2 linked regions of the Anaeromyxobacter diazotrophicus genome follow. Each later gene encodes a partner of the first gene's protein in a complex. Links are inferred from orthologs where the notes say so. Each region holds a gene or a part of one and is shown in the gene's direction. Other genes may lie near its edges. The genes, in order: dnaG and dnaB.

Region 1 (8,285 bases):
CGCGAGATCGCGGGCCGCTCCATCGCCGAGCGCGGCGCGCTGGTGGTGACGCGCGACGTGGCGGAGGCGGTGGCGCTCGCGGACGACTTCGCGCCGGAGCACCTGGCGCTGCTCCTCCCCGACGCCGCCCGCTGGGTGAGGCGCATCCGTCGCGCCGGCGCGGTCTTCGCCGGCACCAACACCCCGGAGGCGGTGGGCGACTACGTGGCGGGGCCGAGCCACGTCCTGCCCACCGCGGGCACGGCGCGCTTCGCCTCGCCGCTGTCGGTCGCCACCTTCCGCCGGCGGATGAGCGTGCTCGACCTGTCGCCAGCCGCGCTGGCGGCGGTCGCGCCCGCGGTGGAGGCGCTGGCGGCGGCAGAGGGGTTCGAGGCGCACGCGCGGGCGGTCCGGTTCAGGGTGGCGGCGGGCAAGGCGCGCCCGAGCGCGCCGCGCAAGGTGAGCAAGGGGAGAGGGACGAAGGCGAAGCCCCGCCTGCTGAAGGTGGTGCGATGAGCTGGAAGGAGCACCTGCGGCCGGCGGTCTTCGACCTGTCGCTCTACAGCCCGTTCGACTACGCCACCGCGCCGAGGGAGCTGGTGCGGCTCGACGCCAACGAGGCGGCCTACCCGCTCGAGGCGGACGAGCTCGCCGCCTTCCAGCGCGAGCTCGGGAAGGTCGCCTTCCACCGCTACCCGGAGGTCTCGGCGCGGCCGCTGCGCGAGGCGCTGGCGCGGCGCTGGGGCGTCCGGCCCGAGCAGCTCCTCCTCGGCAACGGCTCGGACGAGATCATCTCCATCCTGCTCACCGCCTTCGGCGGCGGGCGCGACGGCCGGGCGGCGCGGGTGCTCTACCCGGCGCCCACCTTCGGCGAGTACGAGGCCATCGCGCTCGCCCACGGCGCGGTGCCGCTGCCGGTGCCGCTCGACGCGCGGTTCCAGCTCGACGAGGCGGCGCTGCTCGAGGCCATCCGCCGCGAGCGGCCGGCGCTCGCCTTCTACGCCTCCCCCAACAACCCCACCGGCAACCGCTTCGACGCGGGCGCCATGGAGCGGCTGGCGCGGGCGATGGAGGGCGTGGCGGTGGTGGACGAGGCCTACGGCGACTTCGGCGGGGCGACGCAGCTCGGCCGGGTGGGCGAGGTGCCGGGGCTGTTCGTCATGCGGACGCTCTCCAAGATCGGCCTCGCCGCGCTCCGGCTCGGCGCGCTGGTCGGCCCGGCCGACGCCATCGCCGAGCTGCACAAGGTGCGGCTCCCCTACAACGTGAACTCGGTCTCGATCGCGCTCGCCTGCGCCGCGCTCGACGAGCCCGCGGCGCTCGACGCGCGCATCCGGCGGGTGGCCGAGCGGCGCCGCGAGCTCGAGGCCGGGCTGCGGGCGCTGCCGGCCCTCACCGTCTTCCCGAGCGACTCGAACTTCGTCCTGGTGCGGGTGGCGGACGCGCCGGCCGTCTTCCGGGCCCTGCTCGCGCGCGGCGTCCTCGTGCGCAACCTGTCCCGCCCCGGCCCGCTGCACGACTGCCTGCGCATCACGGCCGGAACCTCCGAGGAGAACGAAGCGTGCCTGCGAGCCCTGCGCGCCGTCCTGGCGTGAAAGCTGCCCGCCGCGCGGGCAAGGTGGCGCGGAAGACGCGCGAGACCGACGTCCGGCTCGAGCTCGCGCTCGCGCCCGGCCCGGCCGACGTGTCGACCGGCGTGCCGTTCTTCGACCACATGCTGGAGCAGCTCTCGAAGCACGGCGGCATGGCGCTCACCGTGAAGGCCGAGGGCGACCTGCAGGTGGACGCCCACCACACGGTGGAGGACGTCGGCATCGCGGTCGGCGAGGCGCTGAAGCAGGCGCTCCACGACAAGACCGGGATCGCGCGCTACGGCCACGCGGTGGTGCCGCTCGACGAGGCGCTGGTGGAGGCGGTGGTCGACCTCTCCGGCCGCCCGCACCTCACCTTCCACGCCGACCTGCCCTCCGGGAAGAAGTTCATCGGCGCCTACGACGTGGACCTCACCCGCGACTTCTTCCAGGCGCTCGTGAACCACGCCGCGCTCTGCCTGCACGTGAACGTCCGCTACGGCCGCAACCTGCACCACGTGGTGGAGGCCATCTTCAAGGCCACCGCCCGCGCGCTGCGCGCCGCCACCGCGGTCGAGGGCGGCGGGCTGCCGTCGACGAAAGGAACGCTGTGAACCCGCGTGGCGAGCGCAGGGGCAGCCGGAGGAGGCTGGCCCGGAGCGAGCGGGGGGTCTGGGGGGGCTTCATCCCCCCAGCTCAAAGGAGGCTGTTGTGATCGCGCTCCTCGACTACGGCGCCGGGAACCTGCGCTCGGTCGAGAACGCGCTCCGCGCCGTGGGCGCGGCGGTGGAGGTGACGCGCGACCCCGAGGCGGTGCGGCGGGCCGAGCGGGTGGTGGTGCCGGGGCAGGGCTCCATGAGGGCCTGCGCCGACGCCATGCGCGCCTCCGGCTGCGCCGAGGCGCTCGTCGAGGCGGTGCGGCGCGGCACGCCGGTCCTCGGCATCTGCGTCGGCCTGCAGCTCCTCTTCGAGGAGGGGGAAGAGCACGGCGGCGTGCGTGGGCTCGGGCTCGTCCCGGGCAAGATCGCGCGGTTGCCCGACACGGTGAAGCTGCCCCACATCGGCTGGAGCCCGGTGCGCGCCACCGCCGCCTGCCACCCGCTCTTCCGCCCGCTCGACGGGAAGTACGTCTACTTCGCCCACTCCTTCGCCGCGCCGGCGGACGTGCCCGGCGTGTCGCTGGTGGCGGTGCACGGCGCGCCGTACTGCGCCGCGTACGCGCGGGACAACCTGTTCGCGGTCCAGTTCCACCCGGAGAAGAGCCAGCAGGTCGGCCTCTCGCTCCTCGAGCGGTTCGTGAAGGTCCAGCCGGCATGATCGTCCTCCCAGCCATCGACCTCATGGGCGGCGAGGTGGTGCGGCTCCAGAAGGGCGACTTCGGGACGCGCAAGGCCTACGCCGCTGATCCGGCCGAGGTGGCGCGCGGCTTCGGCGCCGCCGGGGCGCAGCGCATCCACGTGGTCGACCTCGACGGCGCCCGGGCCGGGCGCCCGGTGAACCTCGAGGCGATCGGCGCCATCGCCGCGGCCGGGGTGCCGTTCGAGGTGGGCGGCGGCCTGCGCACGCTCGCCGACGTCGAGCGGGTGCTGAACCTCGGCGCCGCCTTCGCCGTGCTCGGCACGGCGGCGGTGCACCGGCTCGAGCTCGTGCGCGAGGCGTGCGCGCGCTTCCCGGGCCGGATCGTCTGCGGCATCGACGCCAAGGGGGGCGAGGTGGCGGTCGCCGGCTGGGAGCAGGGGAGCGGGCTCCCGGCGGCGGAGGTCGCCCGGCGCGTGAAGGCGGCGGGCGTGGCGCTGGTCGAGTACACCGACGTGGCGCGCGACGGCATGTTCACCGGCGTCGACGCGGCGGGCGCGGCCAGGCTCGCCCGCGAGGCCGGGGTGGAGGTGGTCGCCTCGGGCGGGGTCGCCTCGCTCGAGGACGTGCGCGCCTGCCGCGCCGCCGGCCTGGCCGGCGTCATCGTGGGCAAGGCGCTCTACGAGGGCCGGATCGAGCTCCCGCAGGCGCTCCGGGCGGCCTCGGGCGAGGAGCGGCGCTGATGCCGGCGAAGCGCATCATCCCCTGCCTCGACGTGAAGGACGGGCGCGTCGTGAAGGGCGTCCACTTCGAGAACCTCCGCGACGCCGGCGATCCGGTCGAGGCGGCGAGCCGCTACGACGCGCAGGGCGCCGACGAGGTCACCTACCTCGACATCGCCGCCACCCGCGAGAACCGCGGCACGCTGCTCGCGCTGGTGGAGCGCACCGCCGCCTGCGTCTTCGCCCCGCTGACGGTGGGCGGGGGCGTGCGCAGCGAGGCGGAGATGGTGGCGCTGCTCCGCGCCGGCGCCGACAAGGTGAGCGTGAACTCGGCGGCGGTGAAGGACCCCGGCCTCGTCGACCGGCTGTCGGCGGTGGCGGGCGCGCAGGCGCTCGTGGTCGCCATCGACGTGAAGCGGCGCCCGGCCGGCGGCTGGGAGGTCTACATCGCGGGCGGGACGAAGCCCACCGGCCTCGAGGGCGTCGCCTGGGCGGTCGAGGTGGCGCGGCGGGGCGCGGGCGAGCTGCTCCTCACCAGCATGGACCGCGACGGGACACGCGGCGGCTACGACCTGGAGCTGCTGGAGAAGGTGTGCGGCGCGGTCTCCATCCCGGTCATCGCCTCCGGCGGCGTCGGGACCCTCGAGCACCTCGCCGAGGGGCTCCGCTACGCCGACGCCGCGCTCGCCGCCAGCATCTTCCACGACGGGGAGTACACGGTGGGCGAGGCGAAGGCGTACCTGCGCCAGCGCGGCTTCGAGGTGCGGCCGTGAGCGCGCAGGTGGCGGTCGCGCCGGGCGAGCTGGCCCGGGTGAAGTTCGACGAGCGCGGGCTCGTGCCGGTGATCGCGCAGGAGCTGGACGGCACCGTGCTCATGCTCGCCTGGGCGAACCGCGAGGCGCTGGCGCTCACGGTCGAGGGCGGCCGGGCCGTCTACTGGTCGCGCAGCCGCCGCGAGCTGTGGCGCAAGGGGGACACGAGCGGGCACGCCCAGGAGGTGGTCGCGATCCGGGTGGACTGCGACGGGGACACCGTGCTCTACACCGTCCGCCAGGCCGGGCCCGCCTGCCACACGGGCGCCCGCAGCTGCTTCGACCCGGATCCTGCGGCGGGAGACCCCCCGCCCCACCACGAGCGGTGATCACATGGCCGACGAAAAATTCCTCGCCCAGCTCTGGGCCGTCATCGAGTCGCGCAAGGCGGACGAAGGCGCCGCCGAGAGCTACACCCGCAAGCTCCTCGGGAACCCCAGCAAGATCCGGAAGAAGGTCACCGAGGAGGCCTACGAGGTGAACGAGGCGCACCAGGCGCTGCTCGACGGCAAGGACTCGAAGGACCACCTGGCGCACGAGGCCGCCGACCTCGTCTACCACCTGTTCGTCCTGCTCGCGTCGGCCGACGTGACCCCCCAGGCGGTCTACGCCGAGCTCGCCCGCCGGCACGCGCCCAGGCCGGCCGGGGGTCCTGGGGCCGGCGAAACCCCTTGACCGCGAACTGGTTTTTGTCTTAAAGACGGCCCTTCAGTCACCCGACAGGCCGGGCGTTTTGCCGCCCGGCTTGTCGCCTTTTCGGAACCTTCTCCCCCAGGGAACCACGCATGACGGGTGTGCGAGTCAAGGATGGCGAGTCGTTCGAGAACGCCATGAAGCGCTTCAAGAAGCAGTGCGAGAAGGCCGGCATCCTCTCGGAGATCCGCAAGCGCGAGCACTACGAGAAGCCGAGCGTGAAGCGCAAGAAGAAGGCGCTCGCCGCCAAGAAGCGCGCCCTCAAGAAGATGCGGAAGGCGTTCTAGGCCGCCCCATGGCGCTCAAGGAGCAGCTCGACGCGGACCTGAAGTCCGCGATGCGCGAGAAGGACCAGCTCAAGCTGTCCACGGTCCGGATGCTGAAGAGCGCCATCAAGTACCGCGAGATCGAGCTCATGAAGCCGCTCGACGACGCGGGCGTGCACGCCGTCATCGCCTCCGAGATCAAGCGCCGCCGCGACGCCGTCGAGCAGTACCGGGCCGGCGGCCGCGAGGACCTGGCCGGGAAGGAAGAGGCCGAGATCGCGGTGCTGCAGGGCTGGATGCCGGCGCAGCTGGCGCCGGACGAGCTGGCGAAGATCGTCGACGCGGTGATCGCCCGCGTGGGCGCGCAGGGCCCGAAGGACATGGGCAAGGTCATGAAGGAGCTGCTCCCCGAGGTGCAGGGCAAGGCCGAGGGCAAGGCGGTGAGCGAGCTCGTGAAGCAGCGGCTCGCCAGGCCGTAGGCCGGGGGCGCGTCCCCCGCCGAGGTGTGGCGGTGGCATGATCCCGGAAGCGGTCATCGACGAGATCCGCAGCCGCGTGGACATCGTGGCGGTGATCGGCCGCCACATGGAGCTCAAGCGGTCGGGCCGGACGTGGAAGGGCTGCTGCGTCTTTCACGGTGAGCGGACGGCCAGCTTTCACGTGTACCCGGAGGACCGGCACTTCAAGTGCTACGGCTGCGGGGAGTACGGCGACGTCTTCAAGTTCCTGCAGAAGCTGCAGGGCAGGGAGTTTCCAGAGATCGTGCGCGCGCTGGCGTCGGAGGTCGGGGTGGAGATCCCCGAGCGCGAGGAGGACTCGGCCGAGCAGCGCCGGAGGCGCGAGGAGCGCGCCGAGGTGCTCGCCGCGTGCGCCGCCGCCGCCCGCTACTTCGCGGCGCGCCTGGCGAGCGCCCACGGCGAGGTCGGCCGCGCCTACCTCGCCTCGCGCGGGCTCACCGGCGAGACCGTGGAGCGCTTCCGCCTGGGCCTCGCCTCCACCGCGTGGGACGACCTCACCGCCCGGCTGGCGCCGAAGGGCGTCACCGAGGGCGCGCTCGACAAGGCGGGCCTGGTCGCGCACCGCGAGGGCGGCGGCCGCTACGACCGCTTCCGCGCCCGGCTCATGGTCCCCATCTCCGGGCTCGACGGCGAGGTGATCGGCTTCGGCGGGCGCGTGCTGCCCGGCGCCCCCGACAAGCTCGCCAAGTACATCAACTCCCCGGAGTCCGTCCTCTACAAGAAGAGCAAGGTGCTCTACGGGATCGACCTCGCCCGCGAGCACATCCGCCGCACGCGGCAGGCGGTGCTGGTGGAGGGGTACTTCGACGTCATCGGCCTGCACCAGGCGGGCGTGAAGAACGCGGTGGCGGTGTGCGGCACCGCGCTCACCCCGGAGCACGTCGAGCTGCTCAAGCGGTGCGACTGCCGCGAGGTGGTGCTGCTGTTCGACGGCGACCCGGCCGGCCAGGCCGCCCCCGCCCGCGCCGCCCAGGCGCTGCTCCCCTCCGGCGTCACCGGGAAGGTCGCCCTCCTGCCGACCGCCGGCGGCAAGGTCGACCCCGACGAGTTCGCCCGCAGCCAGGGCCTCTCGGCGCTCGAGGCGCTCGTCGCCGCGGCGCCGCCGCTCACCGAGTTCCTGCTGGAGCGGGCGGTGCGGGTGCACTGCGGCGAGGCGCCGGCCGCGGCGCCCATGGAGTCCAAGCTGGCCGCCTTCCGCGAGCTGAAGCCGTTCCTGGGGCTCGTCCCGGCCGGGCTCGCCCGCACCTTCTTCGAGGAGCGGGTGGCGAAGCGCCTCGACGTCTCGCCCGCCGCGCTGGCGGCCGAGGTCGAGGCCGGCGGCGCGGCCGCCGAGGTCTCCTCCCGCCCGCACCAGCTCACCCCGCCGGAGCCGGCGCCCGCCCCCCGCGCCAGGCCCGCGGCGCCGGCCGCCCGCGGCGCCCTGTGGGGACCGGCGGTGGACGCGCTCGGGCTCCTCGCCAGCTTCCCCCAGCTCGCCGCGCTCGCCCGCGAGGAGCACCTCCTGGCGCTGTTCGAGGCCGGCCCGCTCGAGGCGCTGGTGCGCGAGCTGCTCGAGGGCGCCCTCCCGGCGGAGGCGCTCCCGGAGCGGCTCGCCCCGCACCTCCAGCCGAAGGACGTCGCCCACGTGCGCGACCTCCTCGGCCCCGCCCGCCCCGCCACCGAGGCGGCCGAGCGGGCGCTCCGCGAGGCCATCCTGCGGGCCCGGCTGGCGGCGGTGGAGCAGGAGCACGATCGCCTGACCGAGGCGGTGAAGCGGGCGGGCACGCCCGCGCCGGCGGACCTCGCGACGCGGCAGATCGCGACGTGGCGCCGGCTCGCCGAGTTGAAGAAACGGCTCGAAAAACTGGAGCGAGGATGAAAGGCGCGCTGCGGAACATTCTCAAGAGGTTCAGCGGGCTCGGTCCGTCCGCTCCGGTTACAAAAGTCCCTTCTCCCGAGCAGCGCAAGGAGCGTCCGTCCATGACGACGTCGAAGTCTCACGCCGCCAAGAAGCCGCACAAGAAGGCGCGGCCGGCCAAGTCACGGCCCGAACGCCCGGAGAGGGAGCGCGCGGCCAAGGGAGCGAAGGCCGCCCGCCCGGCGCGCGAGGCGCGCGCCCCCGAGAAGAAGGCCGCCCGCGCGGTGCGCCCGGCGCACGCCGAGAAGGCCGAGAAGGAGCTCCAGGAGAAGAAGCCGAAGCGCGCCGCGCAACCCGTGGTCCGCAAGGGCGGGGAGCGGGACGGCGCGCGCGCCGACGCGGGCGAGGAGAAGCGCGCCCGCAAGGGGGCGCCGGCCGAGGAGCGCGACGAGGCGAAGCCGGCCGAGGCCGAGGAGGCCGAGGAGGCCGAGGCCGAGGCGGACGACGACGACGAGGCCGACCCCGAGCTGGCCGAGCGCTCCGAGGTGAAGGCGCTCATGGAGCGCGGCCGCGACAAGGGCTTCCTCACCT
Region 2 (8,231 bases), on another replicon or contig:
GAGCGCGGCGTTGATCGACGCGACGGTTCCGGTGAACGGGTCCGTGCGGTGCTCGATCACCTGCTCCACCGGCTGGCCGGCCGGGTCCACGAACCGGGTCCGCTCCACCGTCGCCGCGAGCTCGATCATGCTGCCTCCGGGTGAAGCCCGGATTCTGGCGCCCTGGAGGAGCGGCTGCAAACCCGAACGCGGGACCTGGCGGGTGGGGGCCGGCGCGCGGCCCGGCTGCCGCGCTCACCGGGCGGCGGGCCGCGGTGTCCAGGTCCCCACCACCGCTCCGCCGACGATGAGCGCCATCGCCGCGGCGGCGGTGGGCCCGAGGCGGCCCTGGCCGGACAGCGCGATGAGGAGCGTCGAGAGGAGCGGCGTCAGGTAGGCGAGCGTGCCGACCACGCGGGGGTCGCCGTCGCGCAGCGCGCGGTCCCACAGGTAGAAGGCGGCGCCCATCGGGCCGACGCCGATGGCGAGGAGCGGGAGCGCGTCGCGCGCGGCAAAGTGGTAGCGCGGCTCGAAGAGCGCGTGGCAGAGGAGCGCCAGGGCCCCCGACACGAGGCAGAAGGCGCTCACCGCCGAGGTGGCGAAGCCGCCCAGCCGGCGCGTCACGAGCGAGAAGGTGGCCCAGATGACCGCCGCCGCCACCGCCAGGGCGTAGCCGAGGAGCCCCTCCCGCGCGAAGCCCAGCCGGCCGCCGGTGACGAGCAGCGCCGCCCCCCCGAAGCCGAGCAGGGCGCCGAGGAGGTGGCGCGGGCGCAGCGCGGTGCCCGGGACGAGGAGCGGCGAGAGCACCACGATGAGGAGCGGCCAGAGGTAGTTGAGGAGGTTCGCCTCCACCGCCGGCGCGAGGCGCAGGGCGAGGAAGAGGCAGAAGTGGTAGGCGAAGAGCCCGTACACCCCGAGCAGGAGCACCTTCGGCGAGAGCCCGCGCAGGGACAGGCGCCGGGCGCCGCACAGCCCGCCGAGGAGGAGCGCGGCGCCGACGAGCAGGAAGGGCGGCACCCTCCGCAGCGAGATGCCGAGCGCGGCCAGGGTCCCCCACAGCGCGATGGCGGCGAGCGCGGCGGCGACGGCGCGGCGGTTCGGGGACATGGCCGCGCACCTTACCATCGGCGCGCGAGCGGCCGGCGACCCGGCTACCGCCGCACGGACCCCTGCGCGTCCACCGGCACCTGCAGGTCGCCGAAGCCGGCCAGCCCCTGCAGCCTGAGCGCGGCCCCGCGCAGGAGGTCGGCGATGCCCTCCGCGGCGCCGACGGTCGAGAGCCGCACCGGCAGCGTCACCACCGCGTGCCCGCGCGGCGGCACCGCCGCGAGCGGGTGGGCGCCGCCGGAGAGGAGGTCCTGCTCGCCGACGCGCAGCCCATAGGTGAGCGCCCCCACCGGCAGCGGGAAGGCGTTCCCGTTCTCGATCCGGACCTTCACGTCGAGCGCGAGGTGGGCGAGCGAGGCCTCCTTGACGGAGATCCCCTCGATGCCGATCGCGGGCGGGCGCGGCACCGCCACCCGGCCCTGGTGGTCGAACGGCAGGTCGATGGTCCCGAGCGCCGAGCCGACGCCGGCGCTCCCGCTGATCCGGTAGCCGACCTCGGCGCGCGTGAGCAGCGTCTCGACGAAGTTCGGGACGTCGCGCCAGCGCAGCCGCACCGGGATCGCGAGCGCGGTCGAGCCGCGCGCCGGGATCTGCACGCCGGCGGGCAAGGTCCCCTCCCCCACCTGGCGCCCCTCCACCTCCAGCTTGTAGGCGAGGCGGCGCAGATCGAGCCCGAAGGCGTTGGGGTTGTCGAGGCGGTACTGGAGCGCGACGGTGACGCCCTCGAGGTCGAGCTGGTCGGCCGACCAGGACTGGTAGGTGAGCCGCGGCGCCTCGAACCCGGCGCCGGCGAGGCGCTGCAGGAACGCGCACCCCGTGAGCGAGAGGGCGAGCGCGGCGGCGAGGGCGAGGCGATGGAGGCGCATGGGCCGCCACTCCTATCAGCCCCTGCGCGCGGGCGCCAAGTCAGGGCGCGAGCTTCACCATCGGCACGCCGTAGGCCCCGGAGGGCAGGTAGGCGTAGCCGCCGCCCACCACCACGTCCCACGGGTACGCCTCGGTGCGGAAGAAGCGCTCGAAGGCGGGCTGGCGCGGGTCGGAGAGGTCGTACACGAGCAGTCCGGGGTCGGCCCAGCTCGCCATGAGGAAGAGCTTCCCGGCCGCCGCGCGGCGGAGCCAGGCGCCTCCCCCGCGCACCCGCTGCTCGCTCGCGACGGCCATCGCGCCGAGGTCCAGCGCGTACAGGCGCACGGTCGCGCCGTCGCTCGCCCAGGTCGTGGCGGGTACCCAGCCGACGCCGCCCGCCGCCTCCCCTTGCCAGGCGTCTCCCTGGAGCTTGACGCTCCCGTCGAGCCGCGCGCCGCCGTCCGTGAGCGTGAGGCCGTGCGCCCAGGTGACCGGGGTGCTCGCGTCCGTCCACCAGCTCTCGAGCGTGAAGACGCGGCGGCCGTCCTCCGAGGCGCCGTAGAGCACGCCCGGCACGTTCACCCCCGCGAGCAGGAGCGGGCGCGCCGGATCACCGAGGTCGACGCGGTCGAGGAAGTAGCGGCCGCGCGCGGCGATCCCGTCCCACGCGAACCGCGTCAGCCACGCGAACCGGTCGACGACGCGCAGGCCCCACGACCAGCCGTCGGCGAGGTCGACCGTCGAGGCGAGGCGCGGCTGGTCCGGATCGGAGAGGTCGTAGACGCGGAGCTGGCCCGCCGCGCCGGCCGGGCACGTCCCGGCGCAGGGCCAGCCGGAGCGGTGCACGACGAGCGCGTGGCCCACCAGCGCCGCGTCGGCGGCGAAGCCCCAGGGCCGCGTCAACCCCGCCCCCACCGGCGTCGGGAGGCCCATCCCGAGGCCCGGGACGCCGCCGCCGAGCGCGTCCGCCGGCAGGTCGATCCTCCCCCGCGCGCGCGGCTGGGCGGGATCGGTGAGGTCGTGCCCCTCGAGCCACGCCCTCCCGCTCGCCCAGTCCACCGCCAGCAGCCAGACGAGGGCGCCGTCCTGGTACAGGCTCGCCTGGGGCGCCGTCACCGCGACGCGCGCGAGCGGCGCCGCGGCGTCCGGATCGAGCGCTGGCGTGACGGCGAGCTCCAGGTCGCCGCGGTACCAGTCGCCCGAGAGCTCGACGGCGTGGTCGCCGAGGAGGGCCAGCGTCGTCACGGAGCGGGCCAGGTCGAGGCGCGCCAGCTCGCGCGGCGCGGCGCGGTCGGTCGCGTCCACGGTCTGCAGCGCGGCGTCGGAGAGGGCGGCGAGGCACGACGCCACCTGGTCGAGCGGGAACGAGCGCTTCACCGCGCCGGGGTGGTGGAGGAAGCCGCGCAGCGTGAGCGCGTCGCGCGTCCAGTCGAGGAGCTGCGTGCCGCCCTGGTAGCGGAAGCTCGCCGCGTCCCAGCCCTGCACCGGGACGAGGACGAGCCCGGGCCCCGTGGCGGGCGGGTCGAGCACGATGAAGGCCTTGCGCAGGTCGTCGGGGGAGACCGGCACCCAGCCGAAGCTCGTGCCGAAGGTGGCGCGGTCGAGGAGCCGCGGCGCCGCGAGGTCGCTCACGTCGAGGAGCGAGACCGCAAGCTGCGAGGGCGTCCCGGCCTCGCTCGTGTGGCCGAGGGCGAGCAGGCGATCGCCCCGCGGCTCGATGAAGTCGAGCTGCCCCGGCATGGAGAGCGCGCCGGCGACGCTGGGCTGGGCCGGGACGGTCGCGTCCACCACCCAGAGCGGATCGGTGATGCGCGCCGTCACGAGGTAGACCCGCGCGCCGTCGAAGCGCGCCGCGGTGAGCGACTCGGCCACGTCGATCGCGAGCTGGGAGACCGGCGTCGCGGCCTCCGGCGTCGGGCTCGCCCAGATCTGCAGGAGGGCGCCGGCGTTCCAGCCGGTCGCCGCGACGGCGCGGAAGAGCCCGGTCGCGGCGTCGAAGTCCATCGACCAGCGGTCGCGCACCGCGCCGGGGCAGGTGACCTCGACGCCGGCCACCAAGGCCCCGCCCGGATCGGAGATGTCGACGGCGCGGAAGCGCGTGACCGGGCCGCTCGCGTCGGCCGACCACCCCGAGAACGCCAGCGTGACGCGCTCGGCGGTGACGTGCGCGTGCGCGTCCCAGCCGCCGGCGGGGAGCTGGAGGTGCGCCACCTCCGCCGGGTGAGCGGGGTCCCGCACGTCGAAGCTCGCCACCGTGACGGTCTCCCACCCCGCCCCGGCGACCGCGCCGGAGACGGCGCCCGCGCCGCCCGAACCGCCCGAGGCGACGCCGGTCGCGATCCCCGGCCAGCCGTACCAGGGCGACTGCCGCGAGACCACGTAGAGGACGTCGCCGACGAGCCGCGTCTGGACGAGCTCGCCGTCGACGGGGAGCTCGGTCGCGACCGCGGGGTGCGCCGGGTCGGAGACGTCGACCGCGAACAGGCGCGACCCGCGCTCGGGCTGCGTCGCGCCGGCCGCCTCGCGGAAGGAGAGGACGTCGCTCACCGCCACCAGCGCCGCGCTCCCGCGCAGGTAGAGGTCGACCGGCGTGCCCAGCAGCGGGAGCCGCGCGAGGAGGATCGGCGCGGCGGGGTCCGCGAGGTCGATCGCCTGCAGGCCGCGGAACGCGTTCAGGACGTAGAGCGTCGTCCCGGCCCGCGCGTAGACGTCCGCCTCCTCCACGGCGCGCGCGGCGGCCGCGCCGCCCTGGGGCGCGGCGGCGGGCCCGGGCGCTCCCGCCGTCGCGGTCCCGCCGAACCGCGCGCTCCCGGGCGGCGGCGACTCGAACGCGCTCGCGCCGACCGCATGCGGACCCGCTCCCGCCGCGCTCTCGCCCTGTCCACGGCACCCGAGCGACCCCAGCGCGACCGCGGCGAGGGCAGCGAGGAACAGACACGGCCGGAAGCGCGTCATGGAGGCCTCCCTCCCGGGACTTGGCCGATCCATTCACATTCTTCACAGCCGATCCACAAGGATTCCCGGGGCCCCACCCACACGGCCTTCCCCAAGCCTTTCCGACGTTCTCCACAGCGCCGTCCACCGCCGGGCATCAGACCTCGGGAGTACCATCCGCCCGCCGATGAACGACTCCGAGCCCCTGCGACGCGGCGGCGCCGCGCCCGCGTTGCAGCTCCGCCCCTCGCGCGATCTCCCTCACAACCTCGAGGCCGAGCAGGCGGTGCTGGGGGCGCTCCTCATCGAGGAGACCGCCTTCGACCTCGTCGCCGACCGGCTGAAGCCCGAGGACTTCTACCTCCAGGCGCACCAGCTCGCCTTCCAGACCTGCGCCGAGCTCGCGCAGGAGAAGCAGGCCATCGACCCGGTGCTGCTGCACCAGCGGCTCGAGGCGAAGGGGCTGCTCGGGGCGGCCGTCCCGCGCGACCTGCCCTTCGCGCTGGCGAAGGGGCTCGGCACCGCCGTCAACGTCCGGCACTACGCCGCCATCGTGGCGGAGCTGGCGCGGGTGCGCCGGGTGCAGCTCGTGGCGCAGGCGGTGCTCGCGCGCGGCTACGAGGCGGGCGCGAACGTCCAGGAGTTCCTCGAGACCTCGCAGCAGGAGATCTTCGCCGCCGCCCAGGGCGGCACCACCGAGACCCTGCGGCTCATCCAGGAGCCGCTCGTCAAGGCGATCGAGACCATCGACGCCACCCAGGCGCGGGTGCGCGCCGGCGAGAGCACGCTCACCGGCGTCCCCACCGGCATCCAGGCGCTCGACCAGAAGCTGCTCGGGCTGCAGAAGGGCGCGCTCATCGTGCTCGCCGCCCGCCCCTCGGTCGGCAAGACCGCCTTCGCGCTCAACATCGGCACCTACGCCGCGACCAAGGCGCAGAAGCGGGTCGCCATCTTCTCGCTCGAGATGCCGTCCGAGCAGCTCGCCATGCGCATCCTGGCCGCCGAGGCGAAGCTCGACTTCTGGCGCATGACGCAGGGCCTGCTGCAGCAGAGCGACTGGGACCGCATCATGCAGCACGGCGACCGCATCGGCGGCTCGCGCATCTGGCTCGACGACAACTTCGTCCTCTCGCCGGTCGAGCTGCGCGCCAAGTGCCGCAAGATCAAGCGCGAGGGCGGCCTCGACCTCGTCATCGTCGACTACCTCCAGCTCATGAACGTCTCGGGCGCGCAGTCGCGCGAGCAGGAGATCGCCATCATCAGCCGCTCGCTGAAGAGCCTGGCGAAGGAGCTGGAGGTGCCCATCCTGGCGCTCTCCCAGCTCAACCGCGGCGTCGAGAAGCGCAAGGGCGAGCCGCCCATGCTCTCCGACCTGCGCGAGTCGGGCGCCATCGAGCAGGACGCCGACGTGGTCATGTTCCTGCACCGCCCCGGCGACGAGAAGGACCAGGACGGCGCCGGGCCGGCCAAGGCCGACGTGCAGGAGATCGAGCTGCACATCGCGAAGCAGCGCCAGGGCCCGACCGGCGTGGTGGAGCTCGTCTTCTTCAAGACGAACACCTACTTCGCCGAGAAGCAGCGCGGCGGGTGAACCGCGCGGCGGCCCGCGGCGCTCAGGCGCGGGCCGCCGGCGCCGGGCGCGCGCGCCGGCCCGCGGCGGCGCCTCCCGCCGCGGGGATCGCCGCAGGCGCCTCCAGCCGGAAGGTGGCCACCAGCGCGGCGAGCTCCTCCGCCTGACCGGACAGCTCGGCCGCCGCCGAGGACGACTCCTCGGAGCTGGCGGCGTTCTGCTGGACGATGGTGCTCATCTGGCCCATCGCCCGGTTGATCTGATCGACCCCCGCGGTCTGCTCCTGGAGCGCGGCGGCCAGCGCGGCCGTGAGCTCGGTGACCTGCTCGACGGTGGCGAGGATCTCGCCGAGCTTGTCGCCGACCTGGCGCGCCGTGGTCTCCCCGTGCGCCGCCTCCTTCACGGACTGCCCGATGAGCTCGTCCGTCTTGCTCGCGGCCTGCTTGGAGCGGAGCGCCAGGGAGCGCACCTCCTCGGCGACCACCGCGAAGCCGCGGCCGGCGTCACCCGCGCGCGCCGCCTCGACCGCGGCGTTGAGCGCGAGCAGGTTGGTCTGGAAGGCGATCTCGTTGATGTCCTTGATGATCTGAGCGGTGCCCTCGGCCGCCGCCTTGATCTTCAGCATCGCGCCACCCATCTGCTCCATGGCGGCGGTGCCTTCGCCGGCGGCGCCCTTCGCGGTGGCCGCGAGCGCCGACGCCTGCTGGGCGCCGTCGGCGACCTGCTTCATCGTGCTCGACATCGACTCGAGGCCGGCGGTGGACTCCTCGATCGAGCTCGCCTGCTCGGAGGCGCCGCTCGCCAGCGCCTCGCTCGTGGAGGCGATCTGGGCGGAGGCCGAGGAGACGTGGCTCACGGCCCCCGCCACCTGCGCCAGCGCGTCGTGCAGCGCCTGGGCGGTGGCGTTCAGCGCCTCGGCGATCCGGGCGTGCTCGCCGCGATACGCGCCGGTCACGCGCGCCTCGAGGTCGCGGTGCGCCAGGCGCTGCAGCGTCCCGGCGGCCTCGTCGAGCGGCTTCGTCACCGCGTCGAGCGTGCCGTTCACGCCCTCCACGACCTTGCGGAAGTCGCCGCGGTGCCGCGCGGGGTCGGCGCGCCTCGACAGCTCCCCGGCGATGGCGCCCTGCGCGAGCCCGTCCACGTCCTGCACCAGCGCCTTCACCGCGGCGATGCAGGCGTTGAGGTTCTCCTTCATCAACTCGAACTCGCCCCGCTGAGGCTCGGCGATCGGAGGCGGGAGGTCGCCCTTCGAGATCCGGTCCACGTACTCGGCGGTGAGCCGCAGCGGCCTCGCGAAGGCGTCCAGGATGCCGTTGATCCCGACCACGACCGGCCGGAACTCGGGGCCGACGGCGGCGGGCTCGCCCCGGACGTCGAGCGCGCCGGCCTGCACCGCCTCCTCCAGCGTCCGCGCCTCCGCCAGCACCCGGCGGATGGCGCCAGCGATCGACCGGACGAGCCACACCGCGATGGCCGCGAAGAGCGCCGCGATCAACGCCGAGGTGCCCCACAGCGCGAGGGCGATGGCGCGCTCGGCCCGCTCGGACTCCGCGTGGAGCGCCGCCGCGTCCACGGCGGTCTGCTCGATGAGCTCGTTCACCACGTCCTGGAGCGGCGCCGAGGAGGCGATGAGCTTCTCGTAGGCCTGGAGCACCGCGGTGTCCGCCGCCTGCGCCGCGCCTCCCGCCCGCTGGCGCTCGACGACGCCGCGCGCCGCGGCGCAGTCGCGCCGCCAGGCGGCGGCGAGCGGCTGGTACTCGCGCCAGAGCGCCGACGTCTTGGCGCCGTGCGGCAG

What was found.
Region 2: the proteins of dnaG (region 1) and dnaB are in contact, whole or in part, in a crystal structure (PDB 2R6A), measured with the Geobacillus stearothermophilus proteins. The link is inferred for Anaeromyxobacter diazotrophicus from one-to-one orthologs. Residues at the interface, in WP_049624496.1 of Geobacillus stearothermophilus: Lys456, Leu457, Leu458, Pro459, Ala460, Asn463, Ala464, Leu467, Leu535, Leu536, Ile537, Ala538, Gln544, Glu545, Asp548, Tyr549, His552; in WP_033016901.1 of Geobacillus stearothermophilus: Ser13, Glu15, Ala16, Gln18, Glu91, Leu92, Asp94, Ala95, Val96, Pro97, Thr98, Ala99, Ala100, Asn101, Tyr104, Tyr105, Ile108.

Annotation. Positions count from the first base shown.
Region 1 is NZ_BJTG01000001.1:334,058-342,342, reverse strand. Bases 5,415-8,285 are described here. They hold dnaG (DNA primase), read left to right. Parts: upstream 5,415-5,855; coding sequence 5,856-7,715; downstream 7,716-8,285. Other genes in these bases: rpoD (RNA polymerase sigma factor RpoD), read left to right, coding at 7,712-8,285; HWY08_RS01490 (GatB/YqeY domain-containing protein), read left to right, coding at 5,415-5,818. Also shown: hisD (histidinol dehydrogenase), read left to right, coding at 1-495; hisC (histidinol-phosphate transaminase), read left to right, coding at 492-1,574; imidazoleglycerol-phosphate dehydratase HisB, read left to right, coding at 1,541-2,164; imidazole glycerol phosphate synthase subunit HisH, read left to right, coding at 2,262-2,867; hisA (1-(5-phosphoribosyl)-5-[(5-phosphoribosylamino)methylideneamino]imidazole-4-carboxamide isomerase), read left to right, coding at 2,864-3,589; imidazole glycerol phosphate synthase subunit HisF, read left to right, coding at 3,589-4,341; hisI (phosphoribosyl-AMP cyclohydrolase), read left to right, coding at 4,338-4,709; hisE (phosphoribosyl-ATP diphosphatase), read left to right, coding at 4,714-5,055; rpsU (30S ribosomal protein S21), read left to right, coding at 5,166-5,360; more of HWY08_RS01490, read left to right, coding at 5,369-5,414. UniProt on the Escherichia coli protein: RNA polymerase that catalyzes the synthesis of short RNA molecules used as primers for DNA polymerase during DNA replication.
Region 2 is NZ_BJTG01000005.1:441,542-449,772, reverse strand. What follows is about bases 4,439-7,255. They hold dnaB (replicative DNA helicase), read left to right. Parts: upstream 4,439-5,053; coding sequence 5,054-6,457; downstream 6,458-7,255. Other genes in these bases: HWY08_RS12970 (methyl-accepting chemotaxis protein), read right to left, coding at 6,480-7,255; HWY08_RS12980 (beta-propeller domain-containing protein), read right to left, coding at 4,439-4,887. In the rest of the region: HWY08_RS12995 (hypothetical protein), read right to left, coding at 1-129; HWY08_RS12990 (DMT family transporter), read right to left, coding at 235-1,086; HWY08_RS12985 (LEA/WHy family protein), read right to left, coding at 1,131-1,952; more of HWY08_RS12980, read right to left, coding at 1,993-4,438; more of HWY08_RS12970, read right to left, coding at 7,256-8,231. UniProt on the Escherichia coli protein: The main replicative DNA helicase, it participates in initiation and elongation during chromosome replication. Travels ahead of the DNA replisome, separating dsDNA into templates for DNA synthesis.